Regions from separate parts of the Vermiculatibacterium agrestimuris genome, predicted to be linked through region 4. Evidence: predicted binding sites of a transcription regulator. Region 4 holds the regulator's gene; each other region holds the start of a gene.

Region 1 (5,334 bases), on a different contig from region 4:
TGGAAGGGGTGTGCGCCGAGGAGTTGCGGCGCATGGAGCTGGAGAATGTCCGGGCGGAAAATGGCCGGGTGTTCTTTACGGGGGATGCAAAGGCCATGATCCGGGCCAACCTGAACCTGCGCACCGGCGAGCGGGTGCTTCTCCGCCTGGGCTCCTTTCCCGCCCCCGATTTCGACGCCCTCTATGACGGAGCCCGCGCGCTGCCCTGGGAGGATTTCATTCCCAGGGAGGGGGCCTTTCCCGTCCGGTGCCGGAGCCTGAACTCCAGGCTCACCTCAGAGCAGCGCTGCGGCGCGGTGCTCCGGGCGGCGGTGGGCGACCGCCTGGGAGAAAAGTACGGCCTGGAACGGCTGCCTGAGAGCGGGAGCGTCTATCAGATCCGGATCATGCTCATGAAGGACGAAGCGGAGCTTTTCCTGGATACCACGGGGCCCAGCCTCCACAAGCGGGGCTACCGGGCCATGAGCGTGACGGCCCCTCTGCGGGAGACCCTGGCGGCGGGGATGGTGCTCCTGTCCCGCTACCGGGGGCGCTATCCCTTCCGGGATCCCTTCTGCGGTTCGGGCACCATTCCCATCGAGGCCGCCCTCATCGCCAAAAACCGGGCCCCCGGCCTGGAGCGCTCCTTCACCGCCCAAAAGTGGCCCTGGGCCCCGGCGCGGCTGTGGATGGAGGAGGCCGACCGGGCCATGGATCTGGAATACCACGGCAGCTATGATATCTGGGGCGGAGACATCGACCCCCAGGCGGTGGAGCTGGCCCGGAGCAACGCGGTCAAAGCGGGAGTGGAGGAGGCCGTCCGCTTCGAGGTGGCCGACGCCGCCGACTTTGCCCCCGCGGAGCCGGCGGGCCGGGTGGTGACCAATCCCCCCTATGGGGAGCGGCTGAGCGATAAGCACGAGGCCGAGGGGCTCTACGCCGCCTTCGGCAGGGCCTGGCGGAGGGCGCCCGCCGGCTGGAGCCTCTACCTGATGAGTTCCCACACCGAGTTTGAGCGCACCTTCGGAAAAGCGGCGGACAAAAAACGTAAGCTCTATAACGGAATGTTGAAATGCGACCTGTTCCAGTACCTGGGAAGGAGGGGAGAGGGGAAATGAAGCGGAAAAAGCGGCTGGCGGCGCTGACCCTGGCTCTGTGCCTGGCGCTGACCGGGTTGGCGCCGGGGGCCGTTGCCGTCACTGTCTACGGTTATCAGGAGGGCTTTGCCCAGGCGGTGGAGAATGGAAAGTGGGGCTTCGCAGGCGGCGACGGCAGTGTGGCCATCCCCCTTCAGTATGACTCCGTGGTCTCCTTCTCCCTGGGGATGGCGGCGGTGAACCTGAACGGGCGGCTGGGGGTCATCCGGCCCGACGGGGCGTATCTGATCCCGCCGGAGTACGATACCCTCATGCCCGCGGGCTTCGGCCTCTACATCGCCCAGAAGGGAAACCGCTGGGGGGTGGTGAGCGTGCTGCCCTACCTGAATGAGGAGGGGAAAAAGACCAACGAGGTCTACCCCATCACCTATGAAAATGTGGAGCTGGGCACCAGCGGCGGCCTGGACGCCCTGATCCTCACCGCCGGGGGCGGCAGCCGCACCATCGTGCCCTTGTTTCGCCTTCCCGGTATTCTCCAGAGCCTGGGGGTGGAGGGCAGCCAGTTCCCCCTGACCCGGGGCCGGCTGCCCGCCTTCACCGACGTCCGGGGGCGGGACTGGTATTCCATGTGGGTGGACATCGCCTATAATACCGGCATCATGTCGGGCACAGGGAACAACGCCTTTGAGCCGAACCGGGAGGTGACGGTGGCGGAGGCCCTCCAGATGGCGGCCAACATGGACAGCCGGTTCAAGGGGGACACCTTCCACACCACCGCCCATGTCTCCACCCCCTGGTACATCGAGGCGGTGGACTACTGCCTGGCCAGCGGCACCATCACGGCCGGACAGTTTGACGACTATGAGCGGCAGATCACCCGCCGGGAGCTGGCCCAGGTCTTTGGGGCCACCAGCCTGGCCCGGAGCCTGCCCGACCGGAACAGCCTGGTGCGGGTGATGGCCGCGGTGGGGGACGTGTCCGGCCGGGACGAGGGCGCCCAGGCCATCTACGGACTCTATGTCAAGGGCATCCTCACCGGGGTGGACGCAAACCTGTCCTTCCGGCCCGGCGACCTGGTGACCCGGGCGGAGGCCGCCGCCCTGGCCGCCCGGCTGGCCCGGCCCGAGCAGCGGATGGATCTGTTCTGATGCGGCACCTGTTCATCATCAACCCCGCCGCAGGGCGCAGCGGCAGGGTGGAGGAGCTGAAAAAGCGCATCCTGGCGGCCTTTCCCCAGGGCGGCTGCCAGGTGGCCTGCACCGCCCGGGCGGGGGACGCCCGCCGGCTGGCGGAGGAGGCCCTTCAGGAGGCCGGGCCGGTGCGGCTCTACGCCTGCGGCGGGGACGGTACCCTCAATGAGGTGGTCAACGCCGCCGCGGGCCACGACCAGGCGGCGGTGACCAATGTGCCTCTGGGGACGGGCAACGATTTCCTGCGCATCTTCGGCAGGAAGGAGCGCCGCCGCTTTTTCGACATCGCCCAGCTCAAGGATGGGCCCCAGACGGCCCTGGATCTTATGGAGTGCAACGGCCTTCTGGGCCTGGACGTGGTCTGCGCCGGGGTGGACGCCCGGGTGGCCGTCGGCGTGCACCGCTTTAAGGGGCTTCCCCTGGTGGGCAAAAAGCTGGCCTATATCCTCTCTCTTGTGGTGGAGGTCTGCAGGGGCATCGCCCGGCCCATGACGGTGGAAATGGGCTCCATCTGCTACAGCGGCCCCACCGCCATCTTCTGCGCCTGCAACGGCAGGCATTACGGCGGCGGGTTCTGCCCCGTCCCTGAGGCCATGCCCGACGACGGGGTGCTGGATATGCTTCTGGTGGGAGACCTGGGCCTTTTGAAATTTGCCCGCTATGTGGGGAAATACGCCTCCGGCCGCTACAGGGAGTGCCCGGAGGTGGTGCGGGACTACCACGGGCAGGAGGCCCGGTTCTCTTCTGAGGAGGAGCTGACGGTGGTAGTGGACGGAGAGGTCATGCGGGGCAGGGACTTTACTCTGCGCCTGGCCCGGCAGAAGGTGAACTTCTTCTATCCGGCGGGTCTGTTCTGGCGGTGAGCCGCCCCTCCTGCGGGATTAGCACTCCCTTGGCCACTTTGTGAACAAAAATTGAATTTTTTAGAAATCAGCCCTCTTTTTTCAAAAAAGGGGGTTGATTTTTTATGACAGGAGAGGTATTATCTTACTTGCGGTTAGCACTCTGATTATTTGAGTGCTAATCCTCTGAAAAAGCTAAGTAAGAAAAAATAATATAAGGAGGAACCAAGTTATGAAGCTGAAGCCTTTGGGAGACCGGGTCATCATCAAGATGGTGGAGGCCGAGGAGAAGACCAAGTCCGGCCTCATCCTCACCGGCAGCGCCAAGGAGAAGCCGGAGGTGGCCGAGATCGTGGCCGTGGGCCCCGGCGGCCTGGTGGACGGCAAGGAGGTCAAGATGACCGTGAAGAAGGGCCAGAAGGTCATCACCGGCAAGTATTCCGGCACCGAGGTCAAGGTGGACGGCGTGGAGTACACCATCGTGCGTCAGGGCGACATTCTCGCCGTAGTCGAGTAATTTTAGGAGGTAATGGATTATGTCTAAGATCATTGCTTACGGCGAGGAGGCCCGCAAGGCCCTGCAGAAGGGCGTGGATCAGCTGGCCGACACCGTGAAGATCACCATGGGCCCCAAGGGCCGTAACGTAGTGCTGGATAAGAAGTACGGCTCTCCCCTCATCACCAACGACGGTGTGACCATCGCCAAGGAGATCGAACTTCCCGACCCCATGGAGAACATGGGCGCCCAGCTGGTCAAGGAGGTCGCCACCAAGACCAACGATGTGGCCGGCGACGGCACCACCACCGCCACCCTGCTCACCCAGGCCATCGTCCGTGAGGGCCTGAAGAACCTGGCCGCCGGCGCCAACCCCATGATTATGAAGAAGGGCATCAAGGCCGCCGCCGACGCCGCCATTGAGGAGATCAAGAAGAACTCCAAGAAGGTCAAGGGCACCGAGGACATCGCCCGGGTAGGCGCCATCTCCTCCGGGGACGAGACCATCGGCAAGCTCATCGCCGAGGCCATGGAGAAGGTGGGCGCCGACGGCGTCATCACCGTGGAGGAGTCCAAGACCGCCGAGACCTATTCTGAGGTGGTGGAGGGCATGCAGTTCGACCGGGGCTATGTGACCCCCTACATGGCCACCGATATGGAGAAGATGGAGGCCGTTTTGGACGACGCCATCATCCTCATCACCGACAAGAAGATCTCCGCCGTGCAGGATCTGCTGCCCCTGCTGGAGCAGGTGGTGCAGTCCGGCAAGAAGCTGCTCATCGTGGCTGAGGACGTGGAGGGCGAGGCCCTCAACACCCTCATCGTCAACCGCCTGCGGGGCACGCTGAACGTCTGCTGCGTCAAGGCCCCCGGTTACGGCGACCGGCGTAAGGAGATGCTCCAGGATATCGCCATCCTCACCGGCGGCACCGTGGTCAGCGAAGAGGTGGGCCTGGAGCTGAAGGACGCCACCATGGCCATGCTGGGCAAGGCCAAGCAGGTGAAGGTGACCAAGGAGAACACCATCATCGTGGGCGGCGCGGGCAAGAGCGCCGACATCAAGGCCCGTGTGGCCCAGATCCGCAGCCAGATCGATGTGACCACCTCCGACTATGACAAGGAGAAGCTCCAGGAGCGGCTGGCCAAGCTGGCCGGCGGCGTGGCCGTTGTCCGCGTGGGCGCTGCCACCGAGACCGAGATGAAGGAGAAGAAGCTGCGCATCGAGGACGCCCTCAACGCCACCCGCGCCGCGGTGGAGGAGGGCATCGTGGCCGGCGGCGGCACCGCCTATGTCAACGCCATCCCCGCTGTGGAGAAGCTTTTGAAGACCACCGAGGGCGACGAGAAGACCGGCGTGCAGATCGTGGCCGCCGCCCTGGCCGAGCCTGTGCGCCAGATCGCCGTCAACGCCGGCGTGGACGGCAGCGTGGTGCTGGAGAAGGTCAAGGAGGGCAAGGTGGGCTACGGCTACGACGCCTACAGCGAGACCTACTGCGACATGATGAAGGCCGGTATTGTGGATCCCACCAAGGTGACCCGCTCCGCCCTGGAGAACGCCGCCTCCATCGCCGCCGTGCTGCTGACCACCGAGGCTCTGGTGGCCGACAAGCCCGAGCCTCCCGCTCCCGCTCCCGCCGCCCCCGACATGGGCGGGATGTACTAAACGATAGTTTTTGAATGGAAATAGTCCCCCGGCGGAGATTCCGCCGGGGGACTTCCTATCTGCAAAT
Region 2 (5,334 bases), on a different contig from region 4:
TGGCCGCCGCCGAAAAGCTCCAGTACGCCTGCGGCGGCATCGTCATCGCGGGACTTCTCTATCTGGTGCTGGCCCTTTTGGTGAAAGTGGTGGGCGTCCATAAGGTCATGCGCTATCTGCCCCCGGTGGTCACCGGGCCCATTATCGTCTGCATCGGCCTGAACCTGGCTCCCTCCGCCGTATCCAACGCCTCCACCAACTGGCTGCTTGCCCTCATCGCCCTGGGCGTCATCATTGTGTTCAACATCTGGGGCAAGGGGATGCTGAAGATCATCCCCATCCTGCTGGGCGTGATCATCTCCTACGCCGCCGCGCTCATTATGAACGCCATGGGCATGACCAACGTCGACGGCTCGGCCATCCTGAACACGGCCGCCATCGCCCAGGCGGGCTGGCTGGGCCTGCCCCCTTTCCAGCTGGCCAAGTTTGACCTGTCCGCCATTCTGGTCATGGCGCCTATCGCCATCGCCGCCATGATGGAACACATCGGCGACATGTCCGCCATCTCCGCCACGGTGGGGGAGAAGTTCATTGAGGATCCCGGCCTTCACCGCACCCTTGTGGGCGACGGCCTGGCCACGGCCCTGTCCGGACTGTTTGGCGGCCCGGCCAACACCACCTACGGCGAGAATACCGGCGTGCTGGTGCTCTCCCGGGTCTACGATCCCCGGGTCATCCGCCTGGCGGCCCTCTACGCGGTGGTGCTGGGCTTCATCCCCAAGATGGCGGAGGTCATCGGCACCATGCCCTCCGCTATCGTGGGCGGCGTCAGCTTCATGCTCTACGGTATGATCTCCGCCATCGGCGTGCGGAATATCGTGGAGAACAAGGTGGACTTCACCAACTCCAGGAACCTGATCATCGCCGCGGTGATCCTGGTGTGCGGCCTGGGCTTCTCCGGGGGACTGACCTTCCAGGTGGGCGGCGCCTCTCTGACCCTCACCGGCCTGGCCATTGCCGCCCTGGCCGGCATCCTCCTCAACGCCGTCCTGCCCGGCAACGACTATGAGTTCGGCAAGGACGACGGTCACAACTCCGGCAGCCTGGGGAAGTACTGAGAAGCGCGGAGCGTGACAAGACTATCTACATATATTAGTAGACGGATCCCGGGCCGCTCTGCGGCCCGGGATCCTCTTTTAAACGAAATTAGCACTTAAAGTCGTTGAGTGCTAACGTTTACAATTTAGACATAATTTGTGCTATATTTGTTCACAAGCATTGATTATACTTGGTTTCAGAAAACAGGAGCAGGCCGGGGAGGAAAAAAGACCTCCTGCCGCCGGAAAGGATGAGGCCCATGGAGCCCGAGAAAAGTTAGCAAAGAAAAGATTTGAGTGCTAAAATCAGACCGTACCATCACATAAAAAAGGAGTTTTTACTATGTTTGGAATGATCCCCTTTGACCGCAGCGACAACAATTTCTTCGACACCTTCGACAACTTCACCCGGGACTTCTTCCGCAAGAGCAATGCCGAGCTGCCCGCCTTCCGCACCGACATCCGGGACACTGGGGACAGCTACCTGCTGGAGGCCGAGCTGCCCGGCTTTAAGAAAGAGGACATCTCCCTGGATCTGAAGGACGGCATTCTCACCATCACCGCCGTCCACCAGGAAAGCGCCGAGAGCAAGGACGAGGGCGGCTATATCCGCCGGGAGCGCCGCCTGGGCTCCTTCCAGCGCAGCTTCGATGTGACGGGCATTGAGGAGGGCGCCATCACCGCCGCCTATGAAAACGGCGTGTTATGCCTGACCCTGCCCAAGGTGAAGCCCACCGAGCCGGAGACCAAGAAGATCTTCATTCAGTAAAACAGACCAAAAGGGGGGCCGGGCGGTCTTTTGACCGGCCGGCCCCCTTTGCTTTGAGAGGAAGTGGATCGGAATTATGAACGCGCAGAATTATACACAGAAGTCTCTGGAGGCCGTTCAGAGAGCCCAGGGGCTTGCCGCGCAGCTTGGAAGCCAGCAGATCGAGCAGTGTCACCTTCTCCTGGCCCTGCTGACGGCGGAGAATGGACTGGTGCCCCAGCTGCTGGGGAATATGGGCCTCACCGTGCCCTCCCTCACCGCCGCCGTGGAGGCCCAGGCGGAGCGCCTGCCCAAGGTCTCCGGCCCGGGGCGGGAGATGGGGAAGGTATACGTCTCTCCGGGGGTGGAGAGGACGCTCCAAAGCGCCGAGGAGACGGCGGGCCAGATGAAGGACGCCTATGTCTCGGTGGAGCATCTGCTCCTGGCTCTGGTGAAGACCGCCGAGCGGGCCCTGGCTGAGCTGTTCCAGACCTACCAGGTCACCCAGGAGGGCATCCTCCAGGCCCTGTCTGCCGTCCGGGGCAGCCAGCAGGTGACCTCCGACAACCCGGAGGAGACCTATGACGCCCTGAAGAAGTACGGCGCCGACCTGGTGGAGCGGGCCCGGCAGAACAAGCTGGATCCGGTGATCGGCCGGGACGAGGAGATCCGAAACGTCATCCGTATCCTCTCCCGGAAAAGTAAGAACAATCCCGTCCTTATCGGCGAGCCGGGGGTGGGCAAGACCGCCATCGCCGAGGGACTGGCCCAGCGCATCGTGAAGGGGGACGTGCCCGCCTCCCTGAAGGACAAGACCATCTTCAGTCTGGACATGGGCTCCCTTATCGCCGGAGCCAAGTACCGGGGGGAGTTCGAGGAGCGGCTGAAGGCCGTGCTGGGCGAGGTCAAAAAGTCCGAGGGCCGCATCCTCCTCTTCATCGACGAGCTCCACACCATCGTGGGGGCGGGGAAGACCGAGGGAAGCATGGACGCGGGCAATTTGCTCAAGCCCATGCTGGCCCGGGGAGAGCTCCACTGCATCGGCGCCACCACCCTCAATGAGTACCGCCAGTATATCGAGAAGGACGCCGCCCTGGAGCGGCGGTTCCAGCCGGTGCTGGTGAAGGAGCCCACCGTGGAGGACACGGTGGCCATCCTCCGGGGGCTGAAGGAGCGCTATCAGGTGTTCCACGGGGTGAAGATCACCGACCCGGCCATCATCGCCGCCGCCACCCTCTCTGACCGGTACATCACCGACCGGTTCCTCCCCGACAAGGCCATCGACCTCATCGACGAGGCCTGCGCCACGGTGCGCACCGAGATCGACTCCATGCCCACCGAGCTGGACGTGCTTCAGGGGAAGATGACCCAGCTGGAGATCGAGGAGCACGCCCTGAGCAAGGAGACCGACAAGCTCTCCCAGGAGCATCTCTCGGACATCAGCAGGGAGCTGTCCGACCTGCGGGAGGAGTTCAAGGCCAAGAAGGCCCGCTGGGAGAATGAGAAGAGCGCCATCGGCAAGGTGCGCGGACTGCGCCGGGAGCTGGAGGCGGCCAGCGCCCAGCTCCAGCAGGCCCAGCGGCAGTACGACCTGAACAAGGCCGCCGAGCTCCAATACGGCCGGATCCCGGAGCTGCGCAAACGGCTGGAGGCCGAGGAGGCCGCCGCCCAGCAGAGCGAGGAGCAGAGCCTTCTGCGGGACAAGGTCACCGAGGAAGAGGTGGCCAAGATCGTGGAGCGCTGGACGGGGATCCCTGTCGCCCGGCTTATGGAGGGGGAGCGGGAGAAGCTGCTCCACCTGGAGGACATCCTCCATGAGCGTGTGGTGGGCCAGGATGAGGCGGTGCGCCTGGTCAGCGAGGCCATCCTGAGAAGCCGGGCCGGCGTGGCCGACCCGGACAAGCCCATCGGCTCCTTCCTCTTCCTGGGCCCCACCGGCGTGGGTAAGACGGAGCTGGCCAAGACCCTGGCGGCGGCCCTCTTCGACAGCGAGAAGAACCTGGTGCGCATCGATATGAGCGAGTATATGGAAAAGTTCTCTGTCTCCCGGCTCATCGGCGCCCCGCCGGGCTATGTGGGCTATGAGGAGGGGGGACAGCTCACCGAGGCGGTGCGCCGCGCGCCCTACTCCGTGATCCTCTTTGACGAGGTGGAGAAGGCCCACCCGGACGTGTTCAATGTGCTGCTGCAGGTACTGGACGACGGGCGCATCACCGACGGCCAGGGGCGGACGGTGGACTTCAAGAACACAGTCATCATCCTCACCTCCAACCTGGGCTCCCAATATCTGCTGGATGGCATCGACGAAAACGGGGAGATCACCCCGGAGGCCCGGGCGCAGGTCAACGGCCTTTTGAAGCAGTCCTTCCGTCCGGAGTTCCTCAACCGGCTGGACGAGATCGTCTTCTACAAGCCCCTGACCCGGGAAAACGTGGGACACATTGTAGATTTGATGGTGGAGAGCCTCAACGCCCGCCTGGCCGCCAGACAGCTGCGCTGCCGGCTGACCCCGGCGGCCAGGGAGTTCGTGATCGCCAACGCCTACGATCCCCTCTATGGGGCCCGGCCCCTGCGGCGGTATCTCCAGCACACGGCGGAGACCCTCATCAGCCGGGCCGTCCTGTCCGGCACGGCGGCGCCGGGGGAGCTGCTTACAGTGGACGAGAAGGACGGCCAGCTGGTGGTGGAGAGCGGGGAAGTCCTTCAGGGCGAAGTGATAGAGTGAGAAGATAAAAAAAGGGACTGGCACCGTTTGGATGCCAGTCCCTCTTTTGTTTTACCTGTCAGCCGCCCATATAGGATAAGTGCATATAGTCGTGATAGCCGGTGGTGGGGTCGTCGTCCCAGGCCCAGGCGTCGCCGCCCCAAGACCAGCCGTGCTCGGCAAAAATGCGCACCACCGACCCGTCGGCGGGCATGGAATAGGGATCCTCGCCGGGCTTCCAATAGCTGCCCACCAGGGCTTTGCCGTCCCGCACCTGATAATTCTCAACGGCGTTGATGTCGATGGCGGTGCCGCAGTTGTGCTCGCCGGTGGCGCTGTCGCCCCGCCAGCTGTAGCCGCCGATATCGTGGATGGGGAACTGCTCGGGGTCGTTATAGATCTCGGTAAAGATGGCCACCACATCCTCGGCGATGGCGGCGTTGATGACCAGATCGGTGGTAGCGGGCACCTTGCTGCCGCTGCGATCCAGGTGCCAGACGGGGATGGTGACGGTGGTCTGGTGGGCGTAAGCCTCCGTCTGGTCGGCGTAGCGGCGCTTTTCTCCGTCGCCGAAGAGGAGGGTGCGCTTCTGCTCGTTCTCCCCCTGGAACCAGAGCCAGAAGGGTTGGTCGTAGTAATCGTCCCAGCTGGCCTCCCCCCGCTCCACCGCCTCCTCAAAGTCGGCCTGGGCGTTCTCCGCCTTGGTGTAGGGGCGGTAGACCAGGGTGTACTCGTCCTTGCGGCGGGTCACCTGCTCATAGTCGGAGAGGCACTGGAAGCGGGGCGGTATTTCATCATCGTCCACCAGGTACCAGACGGACTGGCCCACTGTGGCCTCCGCCGTC
Region 3 (5,334 bases), on a different contig from region 4:
AGCCGTCCTCAGCGCCCAGCTCGTCCACGAAGCGCTCGCCGTCTTTGTTAACGAAGATCATGTAGGGGAAGTCCTTGACCCGGATGCTCATGGTCTTGACAAAGTTGTCCCCGTCCCGAACGCCGCCGGCGTAAGTGGAGCAGTAGTCCATGTTCTTCAGCACACCGCCGGCCTGCATGGCGAAGCGGAAGCCGTCGCCGGTACAGAACTCAGGGCTGGTGGTCAGGCAGTTCTGGAAATTGTACTGGTGGAGCAGCTCCTCGCTGTGGCCGTAGCCGCCGGCGCACATGACGGTGGCGGGGGCGCGGAACTCTACCTCAGCGCCGTCCTCGGTCTGGGCCTTCACGCCCACAACGGCGCTTCCGTCCATGATGAGCTCAGTGGCCGGGGTGTTGTAGAGAATAGCCACCTTGCCGGCCTCCACCTGCTCAGTGAGCAGCTTGCCCACGGCATCGATGTAGGTGGAGATCTTGCCGGAGCTATAGACACGGGCCACATTCATCGGCTCGTAGAGGCTGGGCATCCGGGGTACCCGGTCACCCAGATCCGCCCCGAGGCTGTCCAGCCAGTCCACCGCCTCGCCGGAGTGGCGGGCATAGTACCAGGTGAGCTCCTCGTTATAGTTCTCTTTGCCTCCGTTGTCGGCGTTGCGCTTCTCGATCTCTTCCACCAGCAGCTCGGGGGTATCCTCGATCCCCGCCTCTTTCTGCATCTTGGTGCCCGCGCCGGAAAGGGTAGAGCCGCCCACGTTGGCGGAGCCGCCCCATTTACCGGTCTTCTCCAGCACCAGCACATTGGCTCCCGCCTCCGCGGCGCTCAGCGCGGTGTTCATCCCGGCAAAGCCACAGCCGATGACGATGACATCAGGGCTCTCGAAGGGGAGCTCCACGCTGGCCGTGTTCGTCTCCTCCACAGGCTCGGCTTCGCCTCTGGCCACCGCCAGGGCGCCGGCCACGGCCTCCTTGATCGCCTCGGAGGTCAGGGTCGCGCCGGCCACAGCCTCTACCTCGGGAGAGTTCGCCTCCATAATAGCGGCGGGGATCTGTTCCATAGCAGGGTCGGAGATACCAGGCGTCTCGGCATGCTTGACAACGTTGACGGCAGTGATGGCGTTTTCATCCACCGTCACTTCCACCTTCACTTTGCCTCCCATGCCCTTTTCCGAAATTCCAACATAGGTTCCGGGCGTGTAGATCCCTTTGGCCTCGGGGGTCTCCTTCCCCGCTCCGCTCCCGCAAGCGCCCAAGCTCAGGCACAACGCCCCAGCCAGGACCAGAGACAAAACTTTCTTTTTCATTCGATCCCCTCCTTTTTATATTTTTGGAACAAATGGCGTCTACAAAAGCATCATATCATTTCTTAAAATATTATGCAAGCTTTTTCGCCCTTGATCTCTCCCTTTTGAGACATCCATATTATACCATCAGGGAACAGACCAGCTCGGTATATTTCGCCGTGTCCTCCACGGGGAGGCCGGCGATGATGAGGGCCTGGTCATAGAGGAGCTGGGCGTATTTCTTCGCCTTCTCCGGCTCCTGGGCCACCGCCTGGCTCAGCGCCGCGTAGACCGGGCTGTCGGCGTTGAGCTCCAGCACCCGCTGGGCCTTCATCATCCCCATGCCCTCGTCGCCCATCTTCTGGAAGTACTTTTCCATCTCCAGGCTCAGCGGGCCGTCGGCGGTCATGCACACCGCCCCGGACTTCAGGACTTTAGAAAGGCGCACGTCGCTGACCTTGTCCCCCAGGGCCTCCTTCACGAAATCCAGCACCGGTCGGTTGGCCTCCGCCCGCTTCTCGGCGGCCTGCTTCTCCTCCTCCGTCTCCGGAAGGGCGTCGGCGTCGGCGGCGTTTTTGAAGGACTTGTCGGCATAGCGCATCAGGGTCTGGGCCACGAACTCGTCCACCTCGTCGGTGAAGTAAAGGATCTCATAGCCCTTGTCCAGCACCCGCTCGGCCTGGGGCAGGGCCCGGGCCAGCTCCACGCTCTCGGCGCACAGGTAGAAGATGCTCTCCTGCCCCTCCTTCATCCGCTCCACATACTCGGCCAGAGTGGTCAGCGCCTCGCCGTCCGAGGTGTGGAACAACAGCAGATCCTGCAAGACCTCCTTCTTGGCCCCGTACCCGTTCACCGTGCCGTACTTGAGCTGGCGGCCGAATCCCTTCCAGAACTGCAGGTACTTCTCCCGCTCCTCCTTCTGGAGTTTGAGCAGCTCCGCCTTCACCTTCTTCTCCACATTGGTCTCCATGATGTGGAGGGCCCGAGTGTGCTGCAAGGTCTCCCGGGAGATGTTCAGAGGCAGATCCTGGGAGTCCACCACCCCTTTGACAAAGGAGAAGTGGTCGGGAACCACCTCCCCGCACTTGTCCATGATGAGCACCCCGGAGGAGTAGAGCTGCAGGCCCTTCTCGTAGTCCTTGGAGTAGTAATCGAAGGGAGCGTGGGCGGGGATGAAGAGCAGGGCCTTGTACTCCATCTGGCCCTCGGCGGCGATGTGGATGGTGCACAGCGGCTCCTCCCAATCCCCAAACTTCTCCCGGTAGAACTGGTCGTATTCCTCCTTCTTCACCCGGCTCCTCTGCCTCTGCCACAGGGGCACCATGGAATTGAGGGTCTCGATCTCCGTGTGGGTCTCGTACTCCGGCTGGTAGTCCTCCCCGGCGTCCTCCGGGCGGGGCTTCATGTGGGTGTGGCTCACCTCCATGCGGATGGGGGTGTGGACGTAATCGGAGTACTTCTTCACCAGCTCCTGGAGCCGGCCGGCCTCCAGATATTCGCTGTACTTTTCCTCTTCAGTGTCCGGCTTCAGGTGAAGAATGACCTGGGTGCCCACGCCCTCCTTCCTGCAGCTCTCCACCGTGTAGCCGTCGGCTCCGTCGCTTTTCCACTCCCAGGCTTCCTCCGCCCCATAGGCCCGGGAGCGGACAGTGACCGTATCGGCCACCATGAAGGCGGAGTAAAAGCCCACGCCGAACTGGCCGATGATGTCCACCTTCTTCCCCGCCGCGGCCTTGTCCATCTCCTGCCTGAACTGGTGGGAGCCGCTGCGGGCGATGGTGCCCAGGTTCTTCTCCAGCTCCTCCTTCGTCATGCCGATGCCGTTGTCGGTGATGGTGATGGTGCGCGCCTGCTTGTCGGTCTCCAGGGTGATCTGGAAGTCCTTGCGCTTGACGCCCACCTTGTCGTCGGTGAGGGCCTTGTAGGCCAGCTTGTCCACCGCGTCGCTGGCGTTGGAGATCAGCTCCCGGAGGAAGATCTCCTTGTGGGTGTAGATGGAGTTGATCATCAGATCGAGCAGCCGCTTGGATTCCGCTTTGAATTGCTTCTTTGCCATGATTTTTTGCCTCCATATATGATAATTTTATCAAAAACGAATATTAGCACTCCAGGAATTGGAGTGCTAATATATGATAGTCCTTCGTATGCGATTTTTCAAGGGAGTTCAAGGAAAATTTACAAATTTGGTCTCTATGGCCCTCACATAGGCTTCAGATTCCGGTTGAGCCTGTCCACCATCCAGGCAAGCCGTTTTTCCCGACCAGCCTGCGTCTTGGCGTCCAGGTATGCCTTGGTATAGGTCTTCTTTACCGAGGGGGGCATGGCCTGAAAATTGGTACAGGCAGGCGCATAGTCTGCCAAAAGCGCAGACAGGGCCTCGATCTGCTCCGGCGTAACAGCCGCAGGCTTGGGGGCCTGCCACTGGCCGTTTTTCTGCGCCTGCTCGATCTTCTTCCTGCCAAACTCAGTCATAAGCCCCCGCGCCTCCAGGTCTTTGACCAGGGCTTTATTTTTCTCCGACCACTTGCTCTTGGCCCGCCGCTGGGAAAAATACTTCCGGTAGGTCTTCTCATCCAGCCGCTCCATCTGTCCGTCGATCCACCCAAAGCAGAGCGCCTCCTCCAGCGCTGCCGCGGCTGTGATCGTCTTCGGCCCGCCCGGCTTGCCGAACAGGAGCCAAACCCCGTCCTCAGACAGGCAGTTCTCCGCAAGCCAGCTCCGAAACTCCTCCCTGTCCGCAAATTGCAACATATCGTCCATACCGCGTCCTCCCTCTTCACGCCCGGCTTATGAATGGCCCGTCAATTCGTACAGCCTGATTTTACCACAGTTCTTTTGGGGATTCAATGGACAGTGGAGACCTTGGTGGTAGCAATTGCGCTTTGGGGAAAGATGACGTATAATATAAGTTAATACCGCAAGGAGGCAATGCCCATGATCCTGCATCTTTTGGCCGTAGGCGACGTGGTGGGCCAGTCCGGCCTGGACTATCTCACCGACCACCTGCGCAGCGTGAAAAAACTCAAGGCGGTGGACTTCACCGTGGTCAACGGGGAGAACGCCTCCGGGGTGGGGATCACCCCCCAGCAGGCCCATGTCATCTTCGACGCCGGGTGCGACGTGATCACCCTGGGCAACCACACCTGGAACCGCCTTCAGATCGCCGATTTTTTGGAGGAGAATCCCTATATCCTCCGCCCCGGCAACTACACCAGCCGTGTCCCCGGCCGGGGCTGGGGCGTTTTCGACGGCCCCAGGGGCCTGCGCATCGGGGTGATGAACCTCATCGGCCGCACCGAGATGGACGCCAACTTCGACAACCCCTTCACCGTGGCCGATAAGGCCCTGAAGGAGATGGAGGCCGACATCGTGGTGGTGGACTTCCATGCCGAGGCCACCAGCGAGAAGGGGGCCATGGGCTGGTACCTGGACGGCCGGGTACAGGCGGTGTGGGGCACCCACACCCATGTGCCCACCGCCGACGGGCATATTTTGCCCCAGGGCACCGGCTTTGTCACCGACTTGGGCATGACCGGCCCGGCCCAGTCGGTGCTGGGCATCAAACCCGAGCAGGCCGTCAACCGCTTCCTGGGCGGCCTTCCCCGGCGGTACGAGGAGGCCCCCGGCCCCCGGAAGCTGGAGAGCGTTCTGTTCACCATCGACACCGCCGCCAGGAAGTGCATGGCGGTGGAGCGGGTGGATCTGGGGGATTGACCCGGCGCCCAGGCCCCTATCTCCCGCAAAACCACCCCATTTTCCTCTCCATGAAAGGAGCGTGCTCCATGCTTCATATCCTTCACGCCGCCGACCTCCACCTGGACGCCCCCTTCGCCGCCCTGACAGCGGAGCAGGCCCGCCAGCGCCGCTCCGAGCAGCGGCTTTTTCTGGACGCCCTGGCGGATACCGCCATTGAGAAGGGGGCCGATCTGGTGCTCCTCTCCGGCGACCTTTTAGATTCGGAGCAGACCTACCGGGAGACCGCCCAGGCCCTGGCCGCCGCCCTGGGACGTATCCCCGCCCCGGTGGCCATTGCCCCCGGCAACCACGACTTCTATCAC
Region 4 (5,334 bases):
CGGCTCCGCCTGCCACCGGGGCAAGCCCAGCCATGTCTTCGCCGCCATGCCCCTTCCTCCCAAGGTGCGCCTGGGGGCGCTGCGCCTCTCCTTCGGCCCGGAGAGCACCAGGGAAGAGGTGGACGAGCTGGCAGCGCTGGTGGGGCATATGTGCGAGAAGCGGACGCTTCTTTTTGAATGATCCTTCGGCCTTTTGCGGACGGCCTTTCCTTAAATGAGGTGATTTTTTGTTTTCCTATATGAAGCGGGGCAGGGACTTTTACCGGACTGTCCTGTCCCTGGCCATCCCCATCGTCCTGCAAAACCTTATCACCACCTCCATGGGTCTGCTGGACACCTTCATGGTCGGCATGCTGGGTGAGACCCCCCTGGCCGCCGTCACTATGGCCAACATCCCCATCTTTGTTGAGCAGCTGATGATCTTCGGCTTCCAGAGCGGCTCGTCGGTGCTCATCAGCCAGTTCTACGGCAAAAATGACGAGGACTCCATCAACCAGGTGCTGGGCATTGCCTTCTACATCTCCGGGGGGCTGACTCTGCTCTTCGGCTGTATCATGTGCTTCTTCCCCCTGGAGTTTATGGGGCTGTTCGGCAATGATGCCGTTGTCGTGGGCACGGCCGCCCAATACATCCGTATCGTGGCCTTCTCCATCTTCTTCGGCGGCCTGTCTGAGGTGTACATCGCCGCCCACCGCTCCATGGCCAACCCCAAGCTTGGCCTCTATATCCTGGCGGTGTCGGTGCTGAGCAATACCTTCTTTAACTGGGTGTTCATCTTCGGCAAGCTGGGCGCCCCCGCCATGGGAGTGGAGGGCGCCGCCCTGGCCACGTTGATGGCCCGAATCCTCCAGTTCCTCATCGCCCTGCTCCACATTCTCTTGAATAAGCGCTTCCGTCTCAAGCCCGCCCAACTCCTGCGCCCCAGCAGGGCCATGCTTCGCCGGTACATCCACTACGCCACCCCGGTGCTCTTCAACGAGACCTTCTGGGGTCTGGGCACCGCCCTCTACCCCACCATTATGGGCCACATGGCCGGTTCTCAGGCCATTCTGGCTGCCTACGGCATCTCCGGCAACATTGAAAAACTGGCCACCTCTCTGGTCTTCGCCGTGGGCGGCACCACCGCCATCATCATCGGCAACGAGATCGGCGCAGGGCGGCGGGAAACGGTCTACGACGTGGGCCTGGCCCTGAATACCCTGGCCTTTCTGACCGGACTTATCGCGGGACTGACGATGATCGGCCTCACCTTCCTCTTCTTCCGGCCGGTGGTCTACCCCTTCTTCCACCTCTCCGACCAGGCCGCCGACATCGCGGCCATGATGAGCGTAGTCACCTTCTCCTTCCTGTCGGTACGCTCCTTCAACACCACTAACGTGGTGGGCGTGCTCCGGGGAGGCGGCGATGTGCGGGCTGCCTCCCTTATCGACCTAAGCTCCCTGTGGCTGGTGTCCATCCCCCTGGCCGCCCTGTCTGGCCTGGTGTTTCAGTGGGGTATCCTGGCGGTTTGCCTGTGCATCTCCCTGGACAACGTTATCAAGTTCTTCTTCGGCGTGGCCCGGCTGCGCTCCGGGGTCTGGATCCGGGATGTGACCGTCAGTTAAGTCCTTTTGGCAATCCCACCCCCTCTCCGCTAACGGCGGACGTCTCTCCACGCAGAGGCGTCCGCCGTCTTTTTTTCGCAATTTCATTGCAGAATTCATATTTTATTTACAACCCCAGCTATTGACTTTATTCCCTGCCGGTGGTACATTATATTAGCACTCAGGAGTTGCGAGTGCTAAAACGACACTGAGGTGATGGTCTTGGATCTGAGCGAGAGAAAAAAGAAAATACTCCGGGCCGTCATCGAAAGCTACGTCCAGACCGCCGAGCCCATCGGCTCCAAGGCGGTGGCCGACCTGGCGGGGCTCAACGTCTCCTCCGCCACTATCCGCAACGACATGGCGGATCTGGAGGAGCAGGGCTATCTGGAGCAGCCCCACACCTCCGCGGGGCGCATCCCCTCCCCCAAGGGCTACCGGCTCTACGTCAACGAGCTGATGGACGAGTACAAGCTCTCCATGCAGGAGACCGATCGGATCAACGCCGCTCTTCACATGCGCATGAAGGCGCTGGATAAGGTCATCGACGAGGCGGGCCGGGTGGTGGCCAAGCTGACCCAATACCCCGCCTTCGCCCTGGCCGCCGCGCCGGAGCAGGTGACCATCCGCCGGTTCGATCTTCTTCTGGTGGAGCAAAACGCCTTCATCGCCGTGGTGATGACTGACACCAACGTGGTGCGAAACAAGCTCTTCCGTCTGGACCGGGAGTTCAGCCAGGCCCAGCTGCAAATGCTGGGAACCCTTCTGAACACCGGCTTCACCGGCCTGACTCTGGCTCAGCTCTCCCCGGAGCTGCTGCGGGTGGCACAGCACGCCGCCCAGGAGGCCTACGACCTCATCGAGCTGGTGGTGAGCTTTGCCGGCGAGGTGCTGGAGGAGCTGACCCGGCGCAGTGTCCACACCGCGGGCATCGCCAATCTGCTGGATCATCCGGAGTATCAGAGCCTGGAAAAGGCTCAGCCCCTCATGAGCTTCCTCTCCGAGGAGGAGTTCCGTCCCTTCTCCCTGGGTGAGCAGAGCGGCGTGGGTGCCGACATCGTCATCGGCCCGGAGAACGTGGCCGAGGCACTGAAGGACTCCAGCGTGGTCATGGCAAGCTACGACCTGGGCGACGGGATGCGGGGCCTCATCGGTGTGGTGGGCCCCACCCGAATGGATTACGCCAAGATCTCCGCCCGGCTTTCCTATTTCGCCAAGGGCCTTTCCTGGATCGTCAGCCAGGGAGGGCTTCCGCCGGGAACAGAGGATCCCAAATAAAACCAACACTTAGGAGGCTCGTTTGCCCATGAGCAAAAAAGAGAAAAAGACCGCGGCTCCCGAGGCCGAGGAGCAGACCGTCGTCCCCACCGAGGATGTTCAGCCCGAGGCCCAAGTCCAGCCGGAGGAGGCCGAGGCCCCTGCCGTCCCCGACGAGACGGAGGCTCTGCGCGCGCAGATCGCCGACCAGGAGGACAAATTCCTGCGCCTGTGCGCCGAGTATGACAACTTCCGCCGCCGCTCCAAGCAGGAGAAGGATGCGCTCTACGCCGACGCCACCGCCGACGCGGTGAAGGCCCTGCTCCCCGTCTTTGACAACCTGGAGCGGGCCCTCCAGCAGGAGACCACCGACGAGGCCTACAAAAAGGGCGTGGAGATGACCATGGCGGGACTGCGCAAGGCCTTTGAAAGCCTGGGCGTCACCGAGATCGACGCCGCCGGCCAGAGCTTTGACCCCAACATCCACAACGCGGTGATGCACATTGAGGACGAGACTCTGGAAGAGAACGTGGTCTCCCAGGTCTTCCAGGCGGGGTTCAAGCTGGGTGACAAGGTCATCCGCTTCGCTATGGTACAGGTAGCAAATTAACATCGTTGAAAAGAAAATTTACGATACACTGGAGGAATCTATTATGTCTAAGATCATCGGGATCGACCTGGGTACGACCAATTCCTGCGTGGCGGTGATGGAGGGCGGCGAGGCCGCCGTCATCGCCAACGCCGAGGGCAACCGCACCACCCCTTCCGTGGTGGCCTTCTCCAAGGAGGGCGAGCGGATGGTGGGCCAGGTGGCCAAGCGGCAGGCAGTGACCAACCCTGACCGCACCGTGGCCTCCATTAAGCGGGAGATGGGCAGCGACTACAAGGTCACCATCGACGGCAAAGCCTACACCCCGCAGGAGATCTCCGCCATGATCCTGCAGAAGCTCAAGAGCGACGCTGAGTCCTATTTGGGCGAGAGCGTCACCGAGGCGGTCATCACCGTGCCCGCCTACTTTACCGACGCCCAGCGCCAGGCCACCAAGGACGCCGGCCGCATCGCGGGCCTGGACGTCAAACGCATCATCAACGAGCCCACCGCCGCGGCCCTGGCCTATGGCATCGATAAGGAGTCCGATCAGAAGGTCATGGTCTATGACCTGGGCGGCGGCACTTTCGACGTCAGCATCCTGGAGATCGGCGACGGCGTCATCGAAGTGTTGGCCACCGCCGGCAACAACCGCCTGGGCGGCGACGACTTCGACAAGTGCGTCATGGACTGGATGGTTGCTGAATTCAAGAAGGACACGGGCATCGACCTCAGCGGCGACAAGGTGGCTATGCAGCGGCTGAAGGAGGCCGCCGAGAAGGCCAAGATCGAGCTCTCCGGCGTCACCAGCTCCAACATCAACCTTCCTTATATCACCGCCGACGCCACCGGCCCCAAGCATCTGGATCTGACCCTGACCCGGGCCAAGTTCGACCAACTCACCGCCCATCTGGTAGACGCCACCTCCGGCCCTGTACGCCAGGCCATGAGCGACGCGGGCCTTTCCGGCAACGACATCTCTAAAGTCCTGATGGTGGGCGGCTCCAGCCGGATCCCCGCCGTGCAGGACATGGTAAAGAAGCTCACCGGGAAAGAGGGCTTCAAGGGCATCAACCCCGACGAGTGTGTGGCCATGGGCGCGGCGCTTCAGGGCGGCGTGTTCACCGGTGACACCAAGGGCCTGCTGCTTCTGGACGTCACCCCCCTCAGCCTAGGCGTGGAGACCATGGGCGGCGTGTTCACTAAGCTCATCGAGCGCAACACCACCATCCCCGCCAAGAAGAGCCAGATCTTCACCACCCCCGCCGACAACCAGACCAGCGTGGAAGTCCACGTGCTCCAGGGCGAGCGTGAGATGGCCCAGTACAACAAGACCCTGGGCCGGTTCAATCTGGACGGCATCGCCCCGGCCCGGAGAGGCGTGCCTCAGATCGAGGTCACCTTCGACATCGACGCCAACGGCATCGTCAACGTCTCCGCCAAGGATCTGGGCACCGGCAAGGAGCAGCACATCACCATCACCTCCTCCACCAACATGTCTAAGGACGACATCGACAAGGCCGTGAAGGAGGCCCAGCAGTTCGCCGCCGAGGACGCCAAGAAGAAGGAAGAGGTAGAGGTGCGCAACCAGGGCGAGCAGATGGTCTACCAGGCCGAGAAGACCATCGAGGAGCTGGGCGACAAGCTGGAAGCCGGCGACAAGTCCACCCTGGACGCGGCTCTCAATAAGCTGAAGGAGGCCCTGAAGGGCAGCGACTGCGCCGCCATCAAGGCCGCCACCGAGGCGCTGAGCCAGGCCTTCTATCCCATCACCGAGAAGCTCTACCAGCAGGCAAACCCCCAGGCCGGCCAGCCCGGCCCCGACATGGGCGGCGCCGGCTTCGGCGCTCAGCAGCCCGGCCCCGGCGGCGATGACGGCGTGGTGGACGCGGACTACACGGTAGT

The links. Region 4 encodes HrcA, which represses chaperone genes, less so after heat shock. Its sites were predicted from a motif close to TGTTAGCACTCNNNNNNNNNGAGTGCTAACA; they were not measured.
Region 1: a site for HrcA is predicted at 3,262-3,292, ahead of NFR87_RS01250 (co-chaperone GroES). Genes of this name have one in related genera too.
Region 2: a site for HrcA is predicted at 1,145-1,175, ahead of NFR87_RS02660 (Hsp20/alpha crystallin family protein). Genes of this name have one in related genera too.
Region 3: a site for HrcA is predicted at 3,374-3,404, ahead of htpG (molecular chaperone HtpG). Genes of this name have one in related genera too.

Annotation. Positions count from the first base shown of each region.
Region 1 covers NZ_CALPCU010000002.1:14,610-19,943, reverse strand. The annotation lists gene NFR87_RS01265 (THUMP domain-containing class I SAM-dependent RNA methyltransferase) at 1-1,097, shown strand, start outside; gene NFR87_RS01260 (S-layer homology domain-containing protein) at 1,094-2,224, shown strand; gene NFR87_RS01255 (diacylglycerol/lipid kinase family protein) at 2,224-3,129, shown strand; gene NFR87_RS01250 (co-chaperone GroES) at 3,341-3,625, shown strand; gene groL (chaperonin GroEL) at 3,645-5,267, shown strand.
Region 2 covers NZ_CALPCU010000005.1:19,607-24,940, reverse strand. The annotation lists gene NFR87_RS02665 (uracil-xanthine permease family protein) at 1-1,058, shown strand, start outside; gene NFR87_RS02660 (Hsp20/alpha crystallin family protein) at 1,381-1,806, shown strand; gene clpB (ATP-dependent chaperone ClpB) at 1,883-4,510, shown strand; gene NFR87_RS02650 (S-layer homology domain-containing protein) at 4,569-5,334, opposite strand, start outside.
Region 3 covers NZ_CALPCU010000018.1:6,129-11,462, reverse strand. The annotation lists gene NFR87_RS07400 (FAD-dependent oxidoreductase) at 1-1,297, opposite strand, end outside; gene htpG (molecular chaperone HtpG) at 1,416-3,332, opposite strand; gene NFR87_RS07390 (YdeI/OmpD-associated family protein) at 3,476-4,036, opposite strand; gene NFR87_RS07385 (TIGR00282 family metallophosphoesterase) at 4,211-4,990, shown strand; gene NFR87_RS07380 (metallophosphoesterase family protein) at 5,059-5,334, shown strand, end outside.
Region 4 covers NZ_CALPCU010000010.1:9,970-15,303, forward strand. The annotation lists gene NFR87_RS04890 (cysteine desulfurase family protein) at 1-181, shown strand, start outside; gene NFR87_RS04895 (MATE family efflux transporter) at 228-1,604, shown strand; gene hrcA (heat-inducible transcriptional repressor HrcA) at 1,800-2,861, shown strand; gene grpE (nucleotide exchange factor GrpE) at 2,890-3,450, shown strand; gene dnaK (molecular chaperone DnaK) at 3,494-5,334, shown strand, end outside.